DNA from 4 places in the Dactylosporangium sp. NPDC049742 genome. Region 3 is predicted to be linked to each of the others. Evidence: riboswitches for the same ligand, from Rfam matches in the RefSeq annotation. Region 3 holds a riboswitch; each other region holds the start of a gene.

Region 1 (5,549 bases), on a different contig from region 3:
CGGGGAGCCGAAGCGCCTGGACAAGCCCGTCCAGGAGTACTTCATGGTCGACGGGAAGTTCGAGCCCAGGTCGTACAACACCGGCTTCCCGGCACTCGTCCCGGTGTCGCACTGGCCTGAGCAGGGCCTCTACACGGCCGCCTACCAGACGGTCGCCTCCGACGGGGAGGCCGTGAAGGGGCAGCTGCGGTTCACCTACAGCGGCCCGGTGACGCCGGCGCCGGCGGGCTGGACCGCGCCGACCGCCGGCCCGTCCGAGGCGCTGACCCGGGCGCTCAACAAGGAGGGCGCCCCACCGGCGACGGTCGGGCCGACCCAGGGCCCGCAGCAGGCACAGCCGCCGGTGTCGGCGCCGGCGCCGGTGAAGACGCCGTTCGTGCTCACCGACTGGCTGATCCCGGCGCTGCTCATCGTGGGCGTCGGCCTCATGATCGGGCTCGCCGCCCGGCGCGCGCCGGTGCAGCCGGAGAAGAAACGCCGCAAGGCCGCCCTCCGCTGAGGAGGACGGCCGCGACGGCACCGGTCAGCCGGTGGTGGTCCCGCAGGTCGCCTGGATCTGCGCGGTGAGCCGCTCGGCGAAGGCCGGGTCGGCGACGACCCGCTGCTGGTACTGCTCGACCTGCGCGTCGGCCAGCCCCGTGTACAGGGGTTTGCTGGCGTACGCGGCGGCCATCGCCGCCGGGTCCGTGTAGACCCGCGACTGGACCGAGCACAGGTGCGCCGCGGTCGTGTCCAGGAAGATCGTCTCCATCCGTTCGGGTGTCAACGACGCGCTGGCGGACGGTCCGGCCGCCGACGGTGCGGAGATCTTCGCCGGGGTCTTCGAGCCCTCGTCGCCGCAGCCCGCCAGGCCGGCGGTGACCGCGAGGGCGGCGATGGTGAGCAGCACACGCGAGCGGATCATGTCAGCGTCCTCCTCAGACGACGACCAGCGTGAGGTCGTTGGTGTCGGTGATGCCGCCGTACGTCTGCTTGACCGTCAGCTTGTAGGTGCCCACCGCCACGTTCGTGGCGTCGAACTTCACGGCGGCGAAGTCGTCGGTGCCGACGGCCAGCGCCGCGGCCTGGTTGGGCTGGGTGTACGCGCGCTCCTGCGGGTAGCTCACGACCAGGCCGGTCGGGCCGCCGGAGACGGTGATGCGCAGGTCGTCGACGCCGCCCTTGCGCGCCTGGAACACCAGCTGCGACCAGACCGGGGTCTTCTTCGGCACCGTCACCGTCGACGTCTTCTGGGTGACGGCGTCCCCGGTGACCGACACGACCGGCAGGGTCGCGACCTGCGATCCGGTGCGCTTCGTGCCGGTGCAGGTGGTCGCGCCGTCGGCCTTCTCGGTGTACGAGTAGTTCAGCGTCACCGGGTTCAGCGACACGAGCTTGTTCGTGGCGACGCTGATGTTGAACGCGATGTAGTCCACGCGCCCGGCCGCGAGCGAGTCACCCTTCGACAGTGACGAGTAGCTCTGCGTGTTCGACGGGTACGTGATGGTGAGACCCGGCCCCGATGCGGTGACCCGCACGTCGCAGACGTCGCCGGCGGCGCCCCACAGGGTGCCCACCCAGCCCGACTGCCCCGGCAGCATCGGCGCGAGCAGCGGCACCACCAGGCCCAGGTCCGGGGTCGCGGCGCTGGCCGGCGCCGCGGCGGGAAGGATGGCGGCCGCGCCGGCGGCGCAAGCTAGGGCGATCGAGGCTGAACGGCGCATCGGAGAGGTCCTTCTCTGTTGATGATGGCTGCCTGTGACGAATTCCAGATCGGCCGGGCCGGCGGCCGGTTGAGCTAGCCGGTGAGCGCTATCCAGGTGTCGTACTGGTGCACCGCGATTCCCTCGAACGCGGCGTAGCGCTGCGCGGCCCGGTCGACGTCGCTGAGCGTGGCCCGCATGGCGCTGTCCGTGCCGCCGTGGAACGTGCAGTACGCGCAGTCACCGAGCGCCTGCGTCTCCGCGCCCAGCCGGGCCGGTTTCGCCGCCTTCCCGGCCCGCCGCAGCAGGTCGTCGGCGACGCCGAGCATCGAGTTGCCGCCGGTCGCGGTGTTGCGGTAGCTCATCACCGTGACGCCGTCGACCCGGGCGAGCACGGCGTCGGCCAGGTTCTCCCCGCCGGCCTGGACCGTCGGCAGCCAGAAGGGCACGTCGAGCTCGACCGGCGGGCCGATCAGCGCCAGCTGGTCCAGCAGCCGCAGCAGCTGCGGTACGAGCGCCGCCTGCCGCTCCTCCCAGGCCGGCAGCAGGTAGGGCTCGACGTCGACGTGCAGCCCCCGGAACAGGCCGGACGCCGCGGCGGCCCGCGCCCAGGCGAGCGCGGTCGCGTGGTCGGTCGTCCAGGCCGGCTCGCCGCCGAGCGCGTCGAGGACGATCCCGGCGTCGTCGCACAGCGCACGCAACCGGGTCAGCTCCGTCACGTCGGCGCGCGGGTCGTAGTACGCGAAGATGGTCGTCACCGAGCGTGCCTTCGCCCAGTCGACGACGGCCTCCGGCTTCTCCCGCTCCCACAGCCACATGGCCCGGGTGCCCGGCGGCGCCACGCTCGTCTCCGGCGCCAGGGGTGGCAGGCGCGGCCGTACCGACGCGATGAGCAGACCCATGGTCAGCACGACGCACAGGACGGCGTGCACGACGCTCCTCCACATGTCATCTGTTCGGCCGGTCGTGCCCGGCCCGAAGGATTTGGGTCACGTTGACGTCACTGGGAGCCGTGGGACACGATGAACCCCGAGCGGTCATAGGGAGGAACCCAGTGCGAATCTGGGACGGTCCCGCCACTGTGACCGGGGAGCCACCCTCCAGCGCAAGGGCCACGGCCGCAAGCCGGAAGGTCGGGGGATGGCGGCGATCCGGGAGTCAGGAGACTCCAGCCGCTCGTGCTCCATGACCCAGCGGGCGCGGACCCGCTCGAGGAGGATGTGCCCGTGACGTCGCCGTATCCGTTCTCGGCCGTGGTCGGCCTGCCCGACCTGCGCCTGGCCCTGCTGCTCACCGCCGTGTCCCCGGCGATCGGCGGGGTGCTCGTCCGGGGTGAGAAGGGCACCGCCAAGTCGACCGTCGTGCGTGGCGTCGCCGCGCTGCTGCCGGAGGTCGACGTCGTCGCCGGCTGCCGCTTCGCCTGCGACCCCTTGGCCGCCGACCCTTCGTGCCCCGACGGCCCGCACACCGCCGGCACGCCCGCCGCCCGGCGCCGCTCCGCGCTGGTCGAGCTGCCCGTCGGCGCCACCGAGGACCGGGTCGTCGGCACCCTCGACCTGCAGCGGGCCCTCGGCGAGGGCGTGAAGGCCTACGAGCCCGGCCTGCTCGCCGCCGCACACCGGGGCGTTCTCTACGTCGACGAGGTCAACCTGCTGCCCGACCACCTCGTCGACCTGCTCCTCGACGCCGCCGCGATGGGCCGCGCCCACGTCGAGCGCGACGGGGTCTCCGTCAAGCACGCCGCCCGCTTCCTGCTCGTCGGCACCATGAACCCGGAGGAGGGCGAGCCGCGGCCGCAGCTCGTCGACCGGTTCGGCCTGGTCGTCGGCGTGGCCGCGCCCGCCACGGTCGAGCCGCGGGCCGAGGTGGTGCGGCGGCGGCTGCAGTACGAGAACGACCCCGCCGGGTTCGCCGCCCGCTACGTCGAGCAGGACGCGGCCCTGGCGGGCAGGATCGCCGCCGCCAGGCAGATCCTGCCCCGGGTCACGCTGCCGGACGCGCAGCTGGACCGGATCGCGCGGATCTGCATCGCGTACCGGGTCGACGGCCTGCGCGCCGACATCGTCGTGGCCCGCACGGCGGTCGCCGTCGCCGCCTGGCACGGCCGGACCGTCGTGACGAAGGACGACCTGCGGGACGCGGCCCGGCTCGCGCTGCCGCACCGGCGCCGCCGCGACCCCCTGGACCCGCCGGGCGCGGACCAGGAGCGCCTGGAGGAGATCCTCGACCAGGAGCTCGGCGGCCCGGACGACGCTTCCGACGACGGCGGCTCCGACACCGACGGCCCTGACGGCGGCCCTGACAGCGGCGGCCCCGATGGTGGCGGCCCGGACGGCGGCGGACCTGACGACGGCGGCGCTGACGGCAGTGGCCCGCCCCCGCCGAGCGCTTCTACCGACTCATCCGACATTTCCGGTTCGCCGGGTCCGGCCGGCGAGCCGGGTGGCCGCCCGACCCCCGAACAAACGTCGGTCGATACGTCGGGCGTCGACGGGGATGCCGGCCCCGCCACGGGCCCGGCCGGGGACCTCGCGTTCGCGCAGGCCCCGTACAAGACGCGGCTCTTGAAGATCGGTGGGAGGGCCAACCGGCAGCAGGGCTCCCACGCCGGCCGGCGCTCACCCGCGCACGGCCGGCACGGCCGCGTCGTGCGGTCCCGGCAGCCCAGCGGCAAGCTCGTCAGCCTGCACCTGCCCGACACCGTGCGCGCCGCCGCGCTGCGCGGGTCCCGCCGCGTCCACGCCCGCGACCTGCGCGAGGCGGTCAAGGTGGGCCGGGAGGCCAACCTTGTGCTGTTCGTCGTCGACGCGTCCGGGTCGATGGCGGCCCGGCAGCGGATGACCGTCGTGAAGACGGCCGTGCTGTCGCTGCTGCGCGACGCGTACCAGCGCCGGGACAAGGTCGGCATGATCACCTTCCGCGGCGCGGAGGCCACCACGGTCCTCGAGCCGACCGCCAGCCACGAGGTCGGCGTGCTGCGCCTCGCCGAGCTGCGCACCGGCGGCCGGACCCCCCTCGCGGCGGGACTGCGCCAGGCCGCCCGCACGCTGCACGGCGAGAAGCGCCGCGACGCCCGCCGCCGCCCGCTGCTCGTCGTCGTCACCGACGGCCGCGCGACCAGCGGCCCCGACCCGATGACCGTCGCGCCCGCGCTCGCCGGCATCCCCGCGGTCGTCGTCGACTGCGAGTCCGGCCCCGTGCGGCTCGGCCTCGCCGGCCGCCTCGCCCGGGCCCTGTCCGCCGACTGCCTGCCGCTGTCGGCACTGTCCACCGCCACGATCCGCACGGGGAGCTGAACATGCCGCAGGGCAAGGTCGAGAGCGTGCCGGACGACGGGCTCACCACCCGCCAGCGCCGCCGGCAGCACATCCTGGCCGTCCACACCGGACAGGGCAAGGGCAAGTCGACGGCCGCGTTCGGGATGGCGCTGCGCGCCTGGAGCGCCGGCTGGCCGATCGCCGTCTACCAGTTCGTGAAGAGCCCCAAGTGGCGCGTCGGCGAGGAGACCGCCCTCAAGGCCCTCGGTGAGACCGGCAAGGGCGGCCCCGTCGTGTGGCAGAAGATGGGCGAGGGCTGGTCCTGGATCCAGCGCCCCGGCACCGAACGCGACCACGCCGCCGAGGCCGCCGAAGGCTGGGAGCAGATCAAGCGCGACCTGGCCGCGGAGGCGCACCGGTTCTACGTGCTCGACGAGTTCACGTACCCGATGAAGTGGGGCTGGGTCGACGTCGCCGACGTCGTCGACACCCTGCGGGACCGGCCCGGCAACCAGCACGTCGTCATCACCGGCCGGGACGCGCACCCCGACCTCGTCGCGATCGCCGACCTCGTCACCGACATGACGAAGGTCAAGCACCCCATGGACGC
Region 2 (5,549 bases), on a different contig from region 3:
CTTCGCGTGGGCGGTGGCCATGAACGCGGCCGCCTCCTCGTGGTGCGTCAGGACGAAGCGCACCCGGTCGGCGTTGCGCCGCAGCCCTTCCATGATCCCGTTGATGCCGTCGCCAGGGATGCCGAACACCGTGTCGACGCCCCAGTCGGCCAGCCGGGAGATCAGTACCTCGGAGGTGATGGTTTCCATGTGCCGTTTGGTCCTTTCCGGTGATGGGCCGATCCGCCCCACCGCAGAGCCGGACCGTCGCGTGGCATGACCCAGCGACCGGCGCGGTGCAGTGTCACCCACCCGGCCGGGCGTCACCTCGCCGAGCGGGTCACCGGCGCCCACCGGCGCGAGGCCGACCGGGTCCTGGGCGCCATGCCCGCCCACAGCCGACCGAAACTTCTGCCCACCCAGCTCGGCCAGGCCCCCGGACGGCGGGCCGGTGCCGCCACCGGGCACGGGCCCGGTGGACGGCCACGACGCCGGCGCGGGTGCTCAGAAGTCGTCGTCGAAGGAGACGCTGCCGGTGACGCCGACCTGGTACGCCGAGACCCGCCGTTCGAAGAAGTTCGACAGCTCCTGGACGTCCTGGAGCTCCATGAACGCGAACGGGTTGCGGCTGCCGTAGAGCGGCTCGACGCCCAGCAGCGCCAGCCTGCGGTCGGCGACGTGCTGCAGGTACTCGCGCATGTCGGTCAGGGACAGGCCGGAGATGCCCTGCTCGAGCAGGTCGGCGGCGAACTGGACCTCGCACTCGACGGCCTCGGCGACCATGGCCCGGATCTGCCCGGCCATCTCGTCGTCGAACAGGTCCGGTTCCTCGGACCGGACGGTGTCGACGACGTCGAACGCGAAGGCCATGTGCATCGACTCGTCGCGGAAGACCCAGTTGGTGCCCGAGGCGAGGCCGTGCAGCAGCCCGCGGGAGCGCAGGTGGTACACGTAGGCGAAGGCGCCGTAGAAGAACAACCCTTCGATGCAGGCGGCGAAGCAGATGAGGTTGAGCAGGAACGCCCGCCGGTCGTCGCGGGTCTTCAGCTCGTGCAGGTCGCCGAGGGAGTCGATCCAGCGGAAGCAGAACTCGGCCTTCCGCGCGATCGACGGGATGTTCTCCACGGCGGCGAACGCCGCGGTCCGTTCGGCGTCGTCGGTGACGTAGGTGTCCAGGAGGTTCAGGTAGAACTGGACGTGGACGGCCTCCTCGAACAGCTGCCGGGACAGGTAGAGGCGCCCTTCCGGGCTGTTGATGTGCTGGTACAGGTTGAGGACCAGGTTGTTGGCGACGATCGTGTCGCCGGTGGCGAAGAACGCGACCAGCCGGGACACGAGGTGCCGCTCGGCGGGGGAGAGCTTGGACAGGTCGGCGAGGTCGCTGTGCAGGTCGACCTCCTCGACGGTCCAGGTGTTCTTGATGGCGTCCTTGAACCGGTCGAAGAACTGCGGGTACCGCATCGGCCGCAGTGTGAGGTCCATGCCGGGGTCGAGCAGCATCGGCCGGATGTCGGCGCCGAGACGGGGTTCGGGGATGGTGGTCACTGGCAGGCCTCGCACGACTCGGGGTTTTCCAGGGAGCAGGCGACGGCCTCGGCGGGCGGCGCGACGAGGGAGACAGTGGCCTGCTGGATCCGGGTCGCCGGCCGGGACCGCAGGTAGTAGGTGGTCTTCAGCCCGCTCTTCCAGGCGTGCAGGTACATCGAGGACAGCTTGCCGATCGTCGGTGCGGCCAGGAACAGGTTCAGCGACTGGGACTGGTCGATGTACGGCGCGCGGGCCGCGGCGAGGTCGATGAGGGCCCGCTGGGGCAGCTCCCACGCGGTGCGGAACAGCGAGCGCACGTCCTCGGGCAGGCCGTCGACCGCCTGCACGGACCCTTCGGCCCGCTTGATCTGCTCGCGGACCGCGGCCGTCCACAACCCGCGGGCCTTGAGCTCCCGGACCAGGTAGGTGTTGACCTGCAGGAACTCGCCGGACATGGTTTCGCGTTTGAACAGGTTGGACACCTGCGGCTCGATGCACTCGTAGCAGCCGGCGATCGAGGCGATCGTCGCCGTCGGCGCGATCGCGACGAGCAGCGAGTTGCGCAGTCCGTGCGCCGCGATCCGGGCCCGCAGCGCCGCCCACCGCCCGGGCTGTGCGGGGGTGGCGCCCCACAGGTCCGGGTGCAGCTCGCCGCGCGCCGCGCGGGTCTCGGCGAACGCCGGGTGCGGGCCGGACCGCTCCGCCAGCTCGGCGGACGTCTCGGCGGCGGTCAGGAGGATCTCCTCCTGGACCCGGGTGGACAGGTCCCGCGCCGCCTCCGAGTCGAACGGCAGCCGGAGCGTGAAGAACGCGTCCTGCAGGCCCATCAGGCCGAGGCCGACCGGCCGCCAGCGCGGGTTCGACGCGGCGGCCTGCGCCGCCGGGTAGTAGTTGATGTCGATGACCCGGTCGAGGAACACGACGGCGGTTCGGACGGTGTCGCGCAGCCGCTGCCAGTCGACGCCGTCGGCGGTGACGTGCGCGCCGAGGTTGATCGAGCCGAGGTTGCACACGGCGGTCTCGTCGTCGCTGTTGACCTCGAGGATCTCGGTGCACAGGTTCGACAGGTGGATGGTGTTGCCGGGCGAACCGGTCTGGTTCGACAGCGCGTTGGAGCGGTCCTTGAACGTCATCCACCCGTTGCCGGTCTGGGCGAGGGTGCGCATCATCCGGGCGTACAGGTCACGGGCCTTGACCGTCCTGACCGCCCGCTGCTCGGCGGCGCGGTAGGCGTCGTCGAACGCCGCGCCGTGCAGGTCGGGCAGCTCCGGCGCGTCGGACGGGTCGATGAGCGACCAGTCGGCGTCGGCCTCGACCCGGCGCATGAACTCGTCCGGGATCCAGTTGGCCAGGTTCAGGTTGTGCGTGCGCCGGGACTCCTCGCCGGTGTTGTCCCGCAGCTCCAGGAACTCCTCGATGTCCGGGTGCCACGGCTCCAGGTACACGCACGCGGCGCCCTTGCGCCGGCCGCCCTGGTTCACCGCCGCGACCCCGGCGTCGAGGGTCTTCAGGAAGGGCACGATCCCGTTGGACCTGCCGTTGGTGCCGCGGATGAGCGCGCCCCGGCCGCGGACCCGCGTCCAGGAGATGCCGATGCCGCCGGAGAACTTCGACAGCTTCGCGACCTGGTGGTAGCGCTCGTAGATCGAGTCGAGCTCGTCGCGGGGCGAGTCGACCAGGAAGCAGGAGGACATCTGGGTGTGCCGGGTGCCGGAGTTGAACAGCGTCGGCGAGCTCGGCAGGTACGCCAGGGACGACATGAGCCGGTAGAAGCCGACGGCCTCGGACGGCGTCCGCGACAGCCCGCAGGCCACGCGCAGCAGCCAGTACTGCGGCGTCTCCACGACGAGGCGGCTGGTCGGGTGGCGCAGCAGGTACCGGTCGGCGACCGTCCGCAGCCCGAAGTACTCGAACCGCAGGTCACCGTCCGGGTCGACGGCGTCGTCGAGCTCGCGGGCGTGGCGGGCCACGAACGCCGCCGTCTCGTCGCCGATCAGCCCCAGGCCGTGGGCGTGGCGGATCGACTGGCTGAAGCCGGCCACGCCCTGCCCGCGGACCTCCTTGCCGACGTACGCGGCGAGCAGCCGCGCCGCGAGCCTCGAATACTGCGGTTCCTCGCCGATGAGCTCGGCGGCGGTCTGGATCGACAGCTTGTCCAGCTCCGCGGTGGTGGCGCCGTCGTACAGGCCGCTGATCGTCCTGGTCGCCACCCGCAGCGGGTCGACCTCGTCGAGGCCGCCGACCCACCGTTCGACCGCCTTGACGATCTTGCCGACGTCGACCGGCTCCAGGTCGCCGTCGCGGTTGCGGACCCGCATCGCATGCCGGCGTGGCTCCGCCGTCGTGACCGTCACTGGCTCTCTCCTCGCGAGCTCGTTCCAGTGGATCCGAGGTCGCGGGGACGCCGAACGGCGCGCACGGCGGGTCGCCCGGCCGTGAACCGTTCATGGTGGCGTCGGCCGTCCCGCGCGGCCTCGAAGCCGCCACGCACAGGGTGTGCGTGGCGCGCTGGCAGGTCTTCGGACTCGCGGGCGTGACCACGGATGGTCGCCTACTGGCCGTCACTTCCCAGGCCGGATGGCCCAGTGTGCTCGACGGCGGTCGTTCCCACTCACCGCTGCGGGGCAGTCCCGGACTCGCACCGGGTTCCCTCTTGCCTCGACCCGGCCCCGCTGGGGGACCGGCTCGAACCAGCTGCGTCGAGCACCATATCTAGGGTCGCCGGGAATTGCACACACCACATGTCGGTGCGGCGTGTTGTGATCTTCACATTCCGCGGGCGGCCGTCCCGTGACAGCCGTGCCGACGTGTCGCGGGACCGGCCCGAGCCCTTGAAGGTTGCCGATTCCTCTGGCAGTCTCGTCATGCCGCCGCGATGTTAGCGCTCACTTCACTCGTCACCCCCGTAGTGCGGGCGCGTCGCGCAGGCATGTTAACGCTCACAGAGCCACCGCCGCCGTCACGGTTCGAAAGGATCACACCCCATGCCCCACCCCAGCGTCAGCCGCCGCCGGCTGCTGCAGACCACCGGCGCCGTCGCCGCCGCCTCGGCGGCCGCGCCCCTGCTCGGCGCCCCGACCGCCGCGGGCGCCGCCCTCGCCCCGGCACGCGCCGACATCGGCGTCTCGGCCTACGCGTTCGACCTCGGGCAGGTGCGGCTGAGCACCGGCCGCTTCCTGGACAACCAGAACCGGACCCTGGCCTACCTGCGCTTCGTCGACGTCAACCGGCTCGTCTACAACTTCCGGGCCAACCACCGGCTGTCCACCGCCGGCGCCGCCGCGACCGGCGGCTGGGACGCGCCGAACTTCCCGTTCCGCACCCACATGCAGGGCCACCTGCTGACCGCCTGGGCCCAGGCCTACGCCGTGCTCGGCGACACCACCTGCCGCGACAAGGCCAACGCCATGGTCGCCGCGATGGCCGCCTGCCAGGCCAACAACGCCGCCGCCGGCTTCAACACCGGCTACCTGTCCGGCTTCCCGGAGTCCGACTTCACCGCCCTGGAAGCCGGCAACCTGAGCAACGGCAACGTTCCCTGGTACTGCATCCACAAGACCCTCGCCGGCCTGCTCGACGTGTGGCGCCTGATCGGCTCGACCCAGGCCCGGGACGTGCTGCTCGCCCTCGCCGGCTGGGTCGACTGGCGCACGGGCCGGTTGTCCGCCTCGCAGATGCAGACCACGCTGGGCGTCGAGTTCGGCGGCATGAACGCGGTCCTCGCCGACCTGTACCAGCAGACCGGCGACGCGCGCTGGCTCACCGCCGCGCAACGCTTCGACCACAACGCCGTCTTCAACCCCCTGGCCTCGAACACCGACGCGCTCAACGGGCTGCACGCCAACACCCAGGTGCCGAAGTGGATCGGCGCCGCCCGCGAGTACAAGGCGACCGGCACCACCCGCTACCGGGACATCGCCGTCAACGCCTGGAACATCGCGGTCAACGCCCACACGTACGTCATCGGCGGCAACAGCCAGGCCGAACACTTCCGCGGCCCGAACGCGATCGCGGGCTTCCTCACCAACGACACGGCCGAGCAG
Region 3 (5,549 bases):
GGCGCTCCTGCTGGTGACCGGCTCCCAGCGGTCGCCAGGCTACGATGCAAGTCTCAACGCCCTCGACGCGCTCCAGCTGCTCGAACACGAGTCGAGTTGAGGTCCGCTGATCCACGACTGCTGACGATTACTCGTAGGCGATTGCCGGTAATTGGTTGCAGGTAATTGGTGGTCGGGCGTGGGGCGGTGCGGGGGTGTCCTACGCGCGGCTGGTCGCGGTGGCGGGGCGGGTTGTGGGTTGTGGGGTGGTTCGCAAGGTGGGGGAGAGCCTGGCGACGGCGAGCAGGACGGCACCGCAGGTGGCGACCAGCAGCCAGCCCGGCCGGGACGCGGCGGGCAGGTCCGCGGGGGAGGACGACGCGACCAGGCCGCCCGCAACCGCGACGCCGAGCGCCGCGCCGAACTGGCGGGCCGTGGAGGTGATGCCGCCCGCGACGCCCGAGCGGGACGGTGGGAGGGCGGCGACGGCGGTGTTCGTGATCGGGGTGTTGGCGAAGCCGATGCCGACGCCGAGCAGCAGGAACGCGAGCAGCAGCACCGGCAGGGCGGTGTGGTCGGACAGGGTGACCAGGCACAGGCCGCCGGCCAGGACGAAGGCGCCCGCGAGCAGCAGCGGCGGGCGTGGGCCCGCGCGGCCGACCAGGTAGCCGGACAGCGGCGCGCACACCGTCGCCGCCAGGGCCATCGGCAGCGTGACCAGCCCCGCGGCGGCGGGTGACAGGCCGCGGGTGTGCTGCAGGTAAAGCGTGCTCAGCAGCAGCGTCAGGTTGAGCCCGGCGAAGAGCACGACGGCGCCCAGGACGGCGGCGGTGAAGGGAGCGTGGCGGAAGAGGCGGACGTCGATCAGGGGCGACCGGCGACGCAGGGACGTGACCACGAACCCGGTGGCGGCGGCCAGGGTGACCGCGGCCAGAGCCACCGGAACCGGAGCGGTCCAGCCCGCGTGCGGCGCCTCGATGAGCAGGGCCACGGACCCGCCGACCAGCGCGACCAGCAGCGCCTGCCCGGGCACGTCCACCGGGCGGGGCTGCGGGGACCTGGACTCCGGCACGTACACGGCGGTGAGGGCCAGGACCGCGGCGATGAGCGGCACACTGACCCAGAACACCGACCGCCAGCCGAGGGCGGAGACGAGCGCGCCGCCCGCGACGGGGCCGGCGGCCATGCTGGCTCCGAAGATCGCGGCCCACACGCCGATCGCCTGGGCGCGCTCCTTCGGGTCGGTGATGACGCTGACGACGATCGCGAGGGCGACCGGGCTGAGCATCGAGCCGCCGACGCCCTGCACGACGCGGGCGGCGACGAGCCAACCGAGGGACGGCGCGGCCGCGCACGCCACCGAGGCGAGGGCGAAGACGACCAGTCCGATCTGGAAGATCCGGCGGCGGCCGAAGCGGTCGGCGAGGGCGCCGGAGGAGATGAGCAGGCTCGCCAGGACCAGGGTGTACGCGTCGACGGTCCACTCCAGGCCGCGGGTGCCGGCGTGCAGGCCGGCGCCGATCGACGGCAGCGCGACGTTGACGATCGTGGTGTCGAGCCCGACCAGGAACAGGCTCGTCGAGCAGATGGCGAGAACGGTCCAGCGCCGTGCGGTGTCCATGGCCACGATGATCGGCGCGCACCCCGTGCAGGCCGCAGAGAATTTGCGAAGATTGCAAAATGGACGCCGAGGTGGAGCGGCTCATCGACGGGATCGGGCCGAGGCTGCGGGAGCTGCGCCGCCGGCGGGGGCTGACCCTCGAGGCGCTGTCGGCGCGGACCGGCATCTCCGTCAGCGGGCTGTCGCGGCTCGAGTCCGGGAAGCGCCGCCCGACGCTGGACCTGCTGCTGCCACTGGCCCAGGCGCATCAGGTGGCCCTCGACCAGTTGGTGGGGGCACCGGCGACGGGGGATCCCCGCGTACACCTGAAGCCCCAGCGAAACCGGAGAGGCAGCGTGGTCGTCGCGCTGACGCGCTACCCGGGACCGGTAAGGGTGTTCAAGCAGGTGCTCGAACCGGGCGAACCCAGGTTGGTCACCCACGAGGGCTACGAGTGGCTGTACGTCCTCGCCGGCGAGCTGCGGCTCATCCTCGGCGATCAGGAGCTGACGCTGCGGCCGGGGGAGGTCGCCGAGTTCGAGACCCGCACGCCGCACTGGTTCGGCCCCGCCGGCGAGCAGACCGTCGAGGTCCTGCACATGTTCGGGCCCCAGGGAGAGAAGGCGCGGGTGCGCGCGAGACCCCGCGCCGGGAAACACTGAAGGCGGCGGGGCAACGCCCCACCGCCTTCAGCAACGAACAGGTCAGACCGCGACCGGGTGCGCGTCGGCCACGACCGGGCGCTGGCTGCGCTCGGTGAGGTAGCCGAACAGCAGGCCGAGCGTGGCCCAGGTGACCGCCTGGGTGCCGAGCGACGCGAGCCGGAACCGCCACAGCAACACCGGCGAGAACCCGTCGGGCACCTCGTTGACCGCCGGCAGCAGCGCGATCGCGACACCCACGACGACCGCGGCGCCGACGACCGCGAGGATCGTCGCGTTCCACGTGCCGAAGCGCGGCTGCAGCGACCGGCTCACGACGATCGCGCCGAGCACGGCGGCGACCCCGATGACGATCATCAGGAAGTACAGGCCGGTCCGCTGCTGCAGCGTGTCCGGGTTGCCGGTCGCGGGCGGGTTGGCCGGGTACTTCAGGAACGGCACGAGCGCCACCCCGACGAACCCGGCGAGAGCGACGACCGCGGCCGTGGCGCGGGCGCTGATCCGGCCGATCCGCCCGAGCGTGACCGCGACCGCGATGGCGAACAGGCCGCCGATGGCGACGCCGTACACGACCGAGGCGGTGGCCAGGCCGAGCGTGCTCTGCACGGTCCGGCTGACCGGCCCGTGCTCATGGTCGGTGGCGTGGACCTCCTCGAACGCGATCGCGTCGTTGATCGGGCCCTCACCGAACAGGTAGGCGAACAGGAACGCGGCGACACCGGCGACCAGGCCGGTGATCATGCCGCGGACCAGGAGCGTCCGGGCACTCAACATGCTGGCGCCCCGGTTCAGTGGCAGGGGAAGCCGAGCAGGTGCCGGCCGTCGTGGACGAACTCGTGCACCGTCGAACCCGAGACGACCGAGGTGATGCCCTGCTCGGCGCCGACGAAGTAGAGCAGGACGACGGCGAGGACGACGCCGAACGTGGCCCACGGCAGGATCTGCCGCAGCGGGATCGGGGCCGGTGCGGTGGCCGGGGTGGGAAGAGCCGAGATCGTTGCCATGATGCAGCCTCCTGCGGGATTTCGCGTCCCATCGAGCGTTGTCGTGACCGTGCCCGGGTCTGACTCCCACCTGCGTGGTTACAGCGGCGCGACCGTGCCGGGCTTGCACCGGCTTCCGTTCACTGTCACGTGTATGTTTCGGACGGTACGGACGCGGTTCCGGCGTGTCAATCGGACAGCGCCTCCGTCAGCCCGCCGGTGGGCGCCGCGCCGCTGGTCAGCGCGGCCGGCGCCCGGGGCCGGGGTGATCAAGTTCTCGGCGGGGTGAGGGCGACGAGGTCGGTGCCGACCTTGTGCAGTCCGTCGAGCCGCCGGTCGAGGGACGCGCCGCTGGGGCTGAGGAACTCGTCGTACTTCGCCCAGACGGACCTGCCGTTCGCCATGAACGCCCACGGGTAGTGCTTGTCGGCGGCGGCGACGACCTGCGGGCCGTGGTCCGCCCAGTGCGGGTCGGTGCCGCCGGTCAGCCGCGCGCCCACCTTGTCCTTCGGCTGCACCGACAGGCTCGGCACGTCACCCGGCAGGGCGAGCACCAGCGCGGTGTGCCGGTTGTCCTTCTCGGTGAAGTCGAACACGTAGAACGCGCGGTCGCGGTACGTGCCGCTGACGACGGCGCCCGCGGACGGCTGCGACTGCGACCAGCCGAGCCGCTGGGCGAGCGTGGGGTTGGAGTGTTCGAAGGTGTAGCCGCGCCGCTTCGCCCACCGCTTCCGGCCGATCCGCGTCCGCACCGACGACACGAACCCGGCGCCCGAGATCAGGCAGATCAGCGTGCCGCCGATACCCGCGATCCACGCGCCGGTCCCGCCGTCGGTGAAGGCCGTGCCCCACCCGAGCACAGCGGTCACGCCGGTGACGACGAAGATGAAGAAGCGGGTCTGGTACGGGGCGATCGCCGCCTGCGGCTCGTCGGCGCCGTACCGGATCACCTCGATCAGCGAGAGCACGAAGTACAGCAGCGCCAGCCCGCCGAGCAGCAGCGCCGCGGAGCCGGTTGTCCGCCACGCCCGGTCCCGGCCGGCGAGCTTCTCCGGGGAGTTCTGTCTCGTGTACCGGTCGACCATCGTCTGGTAGGAGCCGCCCTCGTCGCCGCTGCCGCCGAAGACCAGGCACGTGTCGCGCGGCCGCATCGTCTTGCCGTCGCAGGTCGGCGTGTAGTCCGAGATGCGCTGCGCCGACTCCTGCTGTCGCTGCGCGGCCGTGCTCGTGCCGGCCGCCACCATCTGCCATCCGGCCAGCAGGAAGACGCCTGCCAGGACGATCCGGACGAGTAACCCCGTGTGCCGTCGATTCACGCCGGCATGTATAGCAGCCGATGCCTGGCCGCTGCTGCCCCGGTGGCCCGGGATGCGTGCTGACCGCTGCCGGGACCGAGCCGTCACGATAGTCTCGGACCCGTGGGCGTCATGATGGACTACTTCGCCGCGACCGAGCAGGAGCTGGCCGCCCTCGACCTCGATCTGGGCCCGGCCGGCAACGACTGGCCGTATGTCGACTGCAAGGGCTGGATCCTGGAGGTCGAGGAGTTCGCCGCGGAGATCGACGGGCGGGATCCGAGCGAGTTCGGCCGGGACGAGCCGCTGCGCGGCGTCGACGACCCCGAGTTCCTCGGCCCGTGGACGGTGCGGATCAACACGGAGCTCGTCGACACCCTCACCCGGCTGGAGGAGGGGCAGATCCGCGGCTACGCGGACCGGTTCCTGCTGGAGGACTGGGAGGCCGGGCGGCTCGTCGCGCTCGCCGGGCTGGCCAGGTCCGCGGTCGCGCAGGGGCGGGCGCTCTACTCCTGGTCGTCGTTGTAGCCGGCCACGAGCCGGTCGTCCTTGTCGTTCTTGTAGCCGGACACCAGCAGGGTCCACAGCTGCTCGCGGACCTCCGGCGGGAGCCGGTTCCCGAGCTCCTGGCGCCGCAGCAGCACGAACCCGTTCGGGTCGCGCGGCCGCCCGGTGCGGGCGAACTCGATCGCCTGCACGGCGAGCGCCGGCTCCGGCCACGTGCCGTCGGGCGCCGTGTGGATGGCGTCGACGGCCGCCGCGGCCCGCGCGTCGACGTCGTCGATCAGCGCGTACTCCGCCCCGTCGGCGGGCCAGCGCTGCGCCCGCAGGTCGATGTCGCGGAAGTCCACGTCGACGAGGTCCGCGTCGGTGAAGTCATTGCCGCGCCATTCGTTGCGGGCGCGGACCGGGCTGCCGGCCGCCCCGCCGGGTGCGCCGTTGAATACGGTGTGCCACACCCGGCCGCGAAACACGCATTCCACGAACTCCGCGCATTCGGTGTCAAGCTCCCGGATCTGGGCACCGTCGA
Region 4 (5,549 bases), on a different contig from region 3:
CGAGCAGCGGCCCCAGCATGCCGGCGACCCCGCCGACGAAGGCGTAGGCCCCGAGCGCGCGGGCGCGGGCACGCCCGCGGAACAGGTCCTGGAACAGCCCGATGATCTGCGGGTTGACGGTGCCGGCGCCGAAACCCTGCACGAGCCTGGCCGCGGCGACGACCCAGCCGTGCCGGGCGGTGGCGGCCGCGATCGCACCCGCGGCGAACACGATGAGGCCGCCGACGAAGAGCAGCCGCCTGCCGTACAGGTCGCCGAGCCGCCCCGCGGGCACCAGCGCCAGCCCGAACGTCAGCGAGTACCCGGCGAGGATCCATTGCAGCGACGCGGTGCCGGCGTGCAGCGAGCCGCGCAGCGCGGGCACGACCACGTTCAGCACCGACTGGTCCAGCAGCGTGGTGAACCCGGCGCCGAGGCAGACCGCGACGACCCACCGCGCCCTGACCCCTTCCACCGGGCGATCGTATACCTGCTTTTCCGATAGGAAATAGGGTTATGAACGTCACCCCGTAGAGTGCGCGGCGTGAAGCTGTGCGGCGTCCTGCTCGACCTCGACGGCACCCTGCTCGACCACGAGGCCGCCGTCAGCGCGGCCCTCCTGCGCTGGCTGCCCACGATCGGGGTCGAGCCGGACGCCGGCACCCGGAGCCTGTGGGCGACGGTCCAGGAGCGGCACCTCGAGGCGTGGCGGGCCGGCCTGGTCACGTTCCAGCAGCAGCGCCGCGGCCGGCTCCGCGACTTCCTCGCCGCCGTCGGCACCCCCTGCGAGGACGACGGGCGGCTCGACACCCTCTTCTCCGGCTTTCTGCTGATGTACGAACAGTCGTGGGCCGCCTACCCCGACGCCCGCCCGGCGCTGGCGGCGATCCGGCAGGCCGGACTGCGCACGGCCGTCCTCACCAACGGCATCGAGGAGCAGCAGACCGCCAAGCTCGCCCGCATCGGCCTGCGCGACCTCGCCGGCCCCGTCTACACCGCCGAGACCCTCGGCCTGTTCAAGCCCGACCCCGCCGTCTTCACCGAGGCGTGCCGCCGCTGGGGCCTCGCCCCGGAGACCGTCGTGAGCGTCGGCGACCGCCACGACCTGGACGTCCTGCCCGCCCGCGCCGCCGGCCTGCGCGCCGTCCACCTCGACCGCCCCGGCACCGCCCCACCCGGCGAGGCGCACCGGATCGGCTCACTGCGCGAGCTGCCCGCCCTCCTGCTCCCCCACTGAGCCGCCGGACCGCCGAGCCGGGGCGGCGTCAGGGGGTGCGGAAGCTGGCGCGGTACGAGTGCGGCGGGATCCCGACCTGGCGGCGGAAGTGGGGGCGCAGGGCGACGCCGTCGGTGAAGCCGCACGCGCGGGCGACCGCGTCGATGTCCAGGTCGGTGGTGGTCAGGACGTGCTGGGCGCGCAGGACGCGCTGCTGGAGCAGCCAGCGCAGCGGGGACGAGCCGGTCGCCTGGCGGAAGCGGCGGTCGAACGTGCGGCGGCTCAGGTGGGCGGTGGCGGCGAGGCGGTCGACGTCCAGGGCCGGGTCGTCGAGGTGTTCCAGGGCGAAGCGCATCGCGTCGCCCACGGCGTCGCCGGCGCGCAGCCGCGGGACCGGGCGCTCGATGAACTGGGCCTGCCCGCCGGCCCGGTGCGGGGCGACGACGAGGGCGCGGGCGGCCGCTTCGGCGAGCGCCGGGCCGTGGTCGCGGCGCAGCAGGTGCAGGCAGGCGTCGAGGCCCGCGGCGCTGCCGGCGCTGGTGACGACCGGGCCCTCGTCGACATACAGCACGTCCTCGACGACGTCGACCGCGGGGAAGCGGGAAGCGAACTCGGGCAGGTGCCGCCAGTGCGTCGTGGCGCGGCGGCCGTCGAGCAGGCCGGCCTCGGCGAGCACGAACGCGCCCAGGCACAGCCCGACCACGGTGGCGCCCTCGTCGTGCGCGCGGCGGAGCCGGTCGAGGATGCCGGGCGCGACCGGCGCGCCGCCGGGCACCCGCCAGCCGGGCACGACGACGACGCCGGCGGTGTCGAGGTCGTCGAGGTCGTGCGGGGCGGTGAGGGCGATGCCGGCCGTCGTCGCCAGGGGGCCGGGGTGCTCCCCCACGGTCCGCACGTCGAAGACGGCCGCGACGCCGAACACCCGGGGCGCCACGGCGACCTCCAGCATCGGCGCGCCGTCGCCGATGAGCACCCCGACCGTCGTCGCCGAGCGCGTCATGGCTCGATCGTATCGGAGGATGGCGTTCCAGCCACTGCCGGCGGGCGCCGGGACCGGCGAAGGTGAAGCCATGACGATGCAGTTCCAGCGATTCGGCGGCCCGACCGTGGTGTTCGGCGTCGGTGGCGTCACGTTCATCACCGACCCCACGTTCGACCCGCCCGGGCAGTACCCGCTCGGCAGCCGCGTGCTGACCAAGACCGAGCCCGCTGCCGGCACCCCTGAGGACGCCGGCGCCGTCGACGTCGTGCTGCTCTCGCACGACCAGCACCCCGACAACCTCGACACCCTCGGTCGTGCGTTCGCGGCGTCGGTACCGGTGGTGCTCAGCACCCCGGCGGCGGCCGCCCGACTGGGCGGCCAGGTCACCGACCTGGAGCCGTGGTCCCACACCGACCTGCCCCGCCCCGGCGGCGACGGCCACGTGCGGGTCACCGCCGTCCCCGCGCAGCACGGCCCCGACGGCACCGAGCACCTCACCGGCCCGGTCACCGGGTTCGTCCTGCACGGCGACGGCCTGCCGACCGTCTACGTCAGCGGCGACAACGCGTCGCTGGACGTCGTCGCCGCGGTCGCGGAGCGCTTCCCGTCCGTCGACGTGGCGATCCTGTTCGGCGGCCGGGCCCGCACCGCGCTGCTCGGCGACGCCGACCTCACCCTCGGCGCGGCCGGGATGCTGGCGGCGGCCAGGCTCCTGGACGCGAAGACCGTGGTCCCGGTCCACGTCGACAGCTGGGCCCACTTCACCGAAGGCATCGCCGACGTCCGCGCCGCCTTCGAAACCGCGGGCAGCGCACACCTGCTGCGGTAGCACATCGAGACCGCCGCGGGCGACGCGCACCACCCCGGTAGCCGCGAGACCGCCGCGGCCGACGCGCGCCCGCCGCGGTAGCCGGGACCGGCCCGGGCCGCCGCCGGCGCTCGCGTTCCACCTCGTCGAGGACGGCCGGCTCACCACCCACTACCGGCTCTGTGTGCCCTGAGCCCCGGCGGTCCGCAATCGCCGCGGCCCGGCCGGGCCGCCGCGTATGCTGCCGGACGGCACGAACTGAAGCGAGGTGCCCCGGGCGACCGGGGAGAATCGGGAAGCCGGTGTGAATCCGGCACGGGCCCGCCGCGGTGATCGGGGAGCTGCCGTCCATGCGCACCAGCGGTGCGCGGTCACTGGCCCCAGGGCTGGGAAGGCGGACGGTGCAGGCGTTGATCCGAGAGTCCGAAGACCGGCCTCGCGGTCACCGGCCGTCCGTGACGGGCGGCCACGAGCAGCGGGAGCCTGCCCTGATGAGCACCGACCTGTACGACGTCGTGCACCGCCGCCGCGACGTGCGCGGCCAGTTCAACGGCGCGCCGATCCCCGGCGACGTCCTCGACCGCGTGCTGGGCGCCGCCCACGCCGCGCCGAGCGTCGGCCTGTCCCAGCCGTGGGACTTCGTCCTCGTCCGCGACCCCGCCCTGCGCGGCGCCTTCCACGACCACGTCCGCACCGAACGCGACACGTTCGCCGCGACGCTGGACGCCGACCGGGCCGCGGCCTTCGCCCGCATCAAGATCGACGGTGTGCTGGAGTCGACCCTGTCGGTGGTCGTCACGTACGACCCCGGCCGCGGCGGCCCGGCGGTCCTCGGCCGGCACGCGATCGCCGACGCCGGCCTCTACTCCGTCTGCCTCGCCATCCAGAACCTGTGGCTGGCCGCGACCGCGGAGGGGCTCGGCGTCGGCTGGGTGTCGTTCTACCGCGAGCCGTTCGTCCGTGAGCTGCTGGGCGTCCCGGCCGGCATCCGCCCGGTCGCGTGGCTGTGCCTGGGCCCGGTGACCCACCTGGAGTCCGTCCCCGACCTGGAGCGGCACGGCTGGCGCCGCCGGGCCCCGCTCGCCGACGCCGTGCACCACGACCGCTGGTGACCGGCGCCGCGCGGGGCGGGCACAGCGCCGGGCGGGACCGGGGCCGGGGCGGGGCTCAGAGCAGCGCGGCGAGCTGCTGGCAGGTCGGGCGGGCCTCCAGGTGCAGGCGGGCGACGTTGAGCCCGTCGCTGCCGAGCACCGCGAGCAGCGTGCTGCCGTCCACGGCGTACACGGTGAAGTAGCCGCCGTCGTTGCGCATGGTCGCGTCCCGGAACGGTGACTGCCCCAGCACCAGCGCCACCTGCCGGCCCAGGCCGAACGTCGTCGCCGCCAGCGCGGCCGCGTCGTGCGGCTCGGTGCCTCCGCCGGCGTCGTACGCGCCCAGGTCATAGGTGACCAGCAGGCCGTCGACGCCGGCGAGCACGCTGCCGCGGACCCCCGGCACGCGCAGGCGCAGGTCCGCCATCGCGGCGCGCACCGGGGACAGGGCGGCGTCGAGCGGCTCCGGCCGCGCGCCCAGCCGCGGCTGCTGCAGCTGACCGACGCCGCCGCCGCCGGGCTCGAGGCTCTCCCTGCGCGGCAGGCCGTCCGCGTCGGGGGCGCCGCCGAAGAAGCTGGACGTCACAGTTCGAGGCCCTCTTCGATCGCGCGCAGCTGGTGGCGGGCCAGCGCGAGGTTGGCGCGCGCCTTCGCGAGCGCGACGTACAGGAACAGCCCGTGGCCGTTGCGGGAGTGCAGCGGCCGGATGATGTGGTACTGGCTGTCGAGCGTGATGAGGATGTCCTCGATCGGCTCGCCGAGACCGAGCATCTCGATGGTGCGCAGCTTCGCCCGTACGACGTCGGTGTTGCCGGCCGCGGCCACCGTGATGTCGAAGTCGGCGCCGCCGCCGAGGGTGCCCAGCGTCATGCCGCTGGTGTAGTCGACGAGCGCGACCGCGAACGCCCCCTCGATGTTCATCGCGCTCTTCAGCGCGACGTCCAGGTTGTTGCTCAATCCATGCCTCCTGAGCTGGTGCGGGTGCCGCGGCCAGCCTCGCACGAAGCAATCTTTCCCCGCACCATTCGACGCAGCTTTTGGCCGGTCGGCTCATCGTCGGCTGACTTCTCAACCGATCCGCCGGTCACTGCCGGTGAGCACGCGCAACTCATAAACAGTTTTGACGGCGCAGATCGTCGCCGTCTGTTCAGCGGGGTGACCTTCGCCGGTCGTGTCCTCCTACCTTCTGCTCCAGCCCTCCGGGGTCGGCGTCAACCGGACCCGGCCACGGAGCTGGCATCCCCTCGGAGGAGGTCTCACCGTGTTCCACCGAATTACGGCGGCCGGCACCGCGCTCGTGGCGGCCCTGGCCGGCGCCTTCGCGGTGGCCGCGCCGGCGGCGGCCGTCGCGCAAGGCGCGATCCTGTACGCGGACAGTCCCGACGCGGTGGCAGGCCGCTACATCGTCACGCTGAAGGACGGCTCCACCGCGATCGCCACCCAGGCCCAGCGGCTCACCGGCCGGTTCGGCGG

What was found. A riboswitch is a leader RNA that binds a small molecule or an ion and turns the genes downstream of it on or off. The one in region 3 is predicted to bind cobalamin.
Region 1: linked by a shared signal. The riboswitch ahead of AB0J72_RS14140 (VWA domain-containing protein) and the one ahead of AB0J72_RS40670 (CbtB domain-containing protein) in region 3 are both predicted to bind cobalamin.
Region 2: linked by a shared signal. The riboswitch ahead of AB0J72_RS12770 (ribonucleoside-diphosphate reductase subunit alpha) and the one ahead of AB0J72_RS40670 (CbtB domain-containing protein) in region 3 are both predicted to bind cobalamin.
Region 4: linked by a shared signal. The riboswitch ahead of bluB (5,6-dimethylbenzimidazole synthase) and the one ahead of AB0J72_RS40670 (CbtB domain-containing protein) in region 3 are both predicted to bind cobalamin.

What each region holds. Positions count from the first base shown of each region.
Region 1 covers NZ_JBFANF010000009.1:24,048-29,596, reverse strand. Annotated here, with positions in the region: gene AB0J72_RS14160 (copper resistance protein CopC) at 1-499, shown strand, start outside; gene AB0J72_RS14155 (hypothetical protein) at 524-904, opposite strand; gene AB0J72_RS14150 (hypothetical protein) at 918-1,703, opposite strand; gene AB0J72_RS14145 (hypothetical protein) at 1,778-2,614, opposite strand; cobalamin riboswitch at 2,677-2,870, shown strand; gene AB0J72_RS14140 (VWA domain-containing protein) at 2,909-4,978, shown strand; gene cobO (cob(I)yrinic acid a,c-diamide adenosyltransferase) at 4,981-5,549, shown strand, end outside.
Region 2 covers NZ_JBFANF010000007.1:256,213-261,761, reverse strand. Annotated here, with positions in the region: gene AB0J72_RS12780 (thiamine pyrophosphate-dependent enzyme) at 1-189, opposite strand, end outside; gene AB0J72_RS12775 (ribonucleotide-diphosphate reductase subunit beta) at 484-1,479, opposite strand; gene AB0J72_RS12770 (ribonucleoside-diphosphate reductase subunit alpha) at 1,521-3,824, opposite strand; cobalamin riboswitch at 3,999-4,216, opposite strand; gene AB0J72_RS12765 (beta-L-arabinofuranosidase domain-containing protein) at 4,491-5,549, shown strand, end outside.
Region 3 covers NZ_JBFANF010000046.1:92,774-98,322, forward strand. Annotated here, with positions in the region: gene AB0J72_RS40650 (hypothetical protein) at 1-100, shown strand, start outside; gene AB0J72_RS40655 (MFS transporter) at 200-1,600, opposite strand; gene AB0J72_RS40660 (XRE family transcriptional regulator) at 1,660-2,241, shown strand; gene AB0J72_RS40665 (CbtA family protein) at 2,284-3,015, opposite strand; gene AB0J72_RS40670 (CbtB domain-containing protein) at 3,030-3,245, opposite strand; cobalamin riboswitch at 3,282-3,413, opposite strand; gene AB0J72_RS40675 (hypothetical protein) at 3,494-4,540, opposite strand; gene AB0J72_RS40680 (hypothetical protein) at 4,643-5,047, shown strand; gene AB0J72_RS40685 (hypothetical protein) at 5,026-5,549, opposite strand, start outside.
Region 4 covers NZ_JBFANF010000029.1:38,203-43,751, reverse strand. Annotated here, with positions in the region: gene AB0J72_RS30885 (MFS transporter) at 1-454, opposite strand, end outside; gene AB0J72_RS30880 (HAD family hydrolase) at 524-1,216, shown strand; gene AB0J72_RS30875 (helix-turn-helix domain-containing protein) at 1,245-2,195, opposite strand; gene AB0J72_RS30870 (MBL fold metallo-hydrolase) at 2,266-3,006, shown strand; cobalamin riboswitch at 3,235-3,439, shown strand; gene bluB (5,6-dimethylbenzimidazole synthase) at 3,477-4,097, shown strand; gene AB0J72_RS30860 (roadblock/LC7 domain-containing protein) at 4,153-4,662, opposite strand; gene AB0J72_RS30855 (hypothetical protein) at 4,659-4,997, opposite strand; gene AB0J72_RS30850 (S8 family serine peptidase) at 5,338-5,549, shown strand, end outside.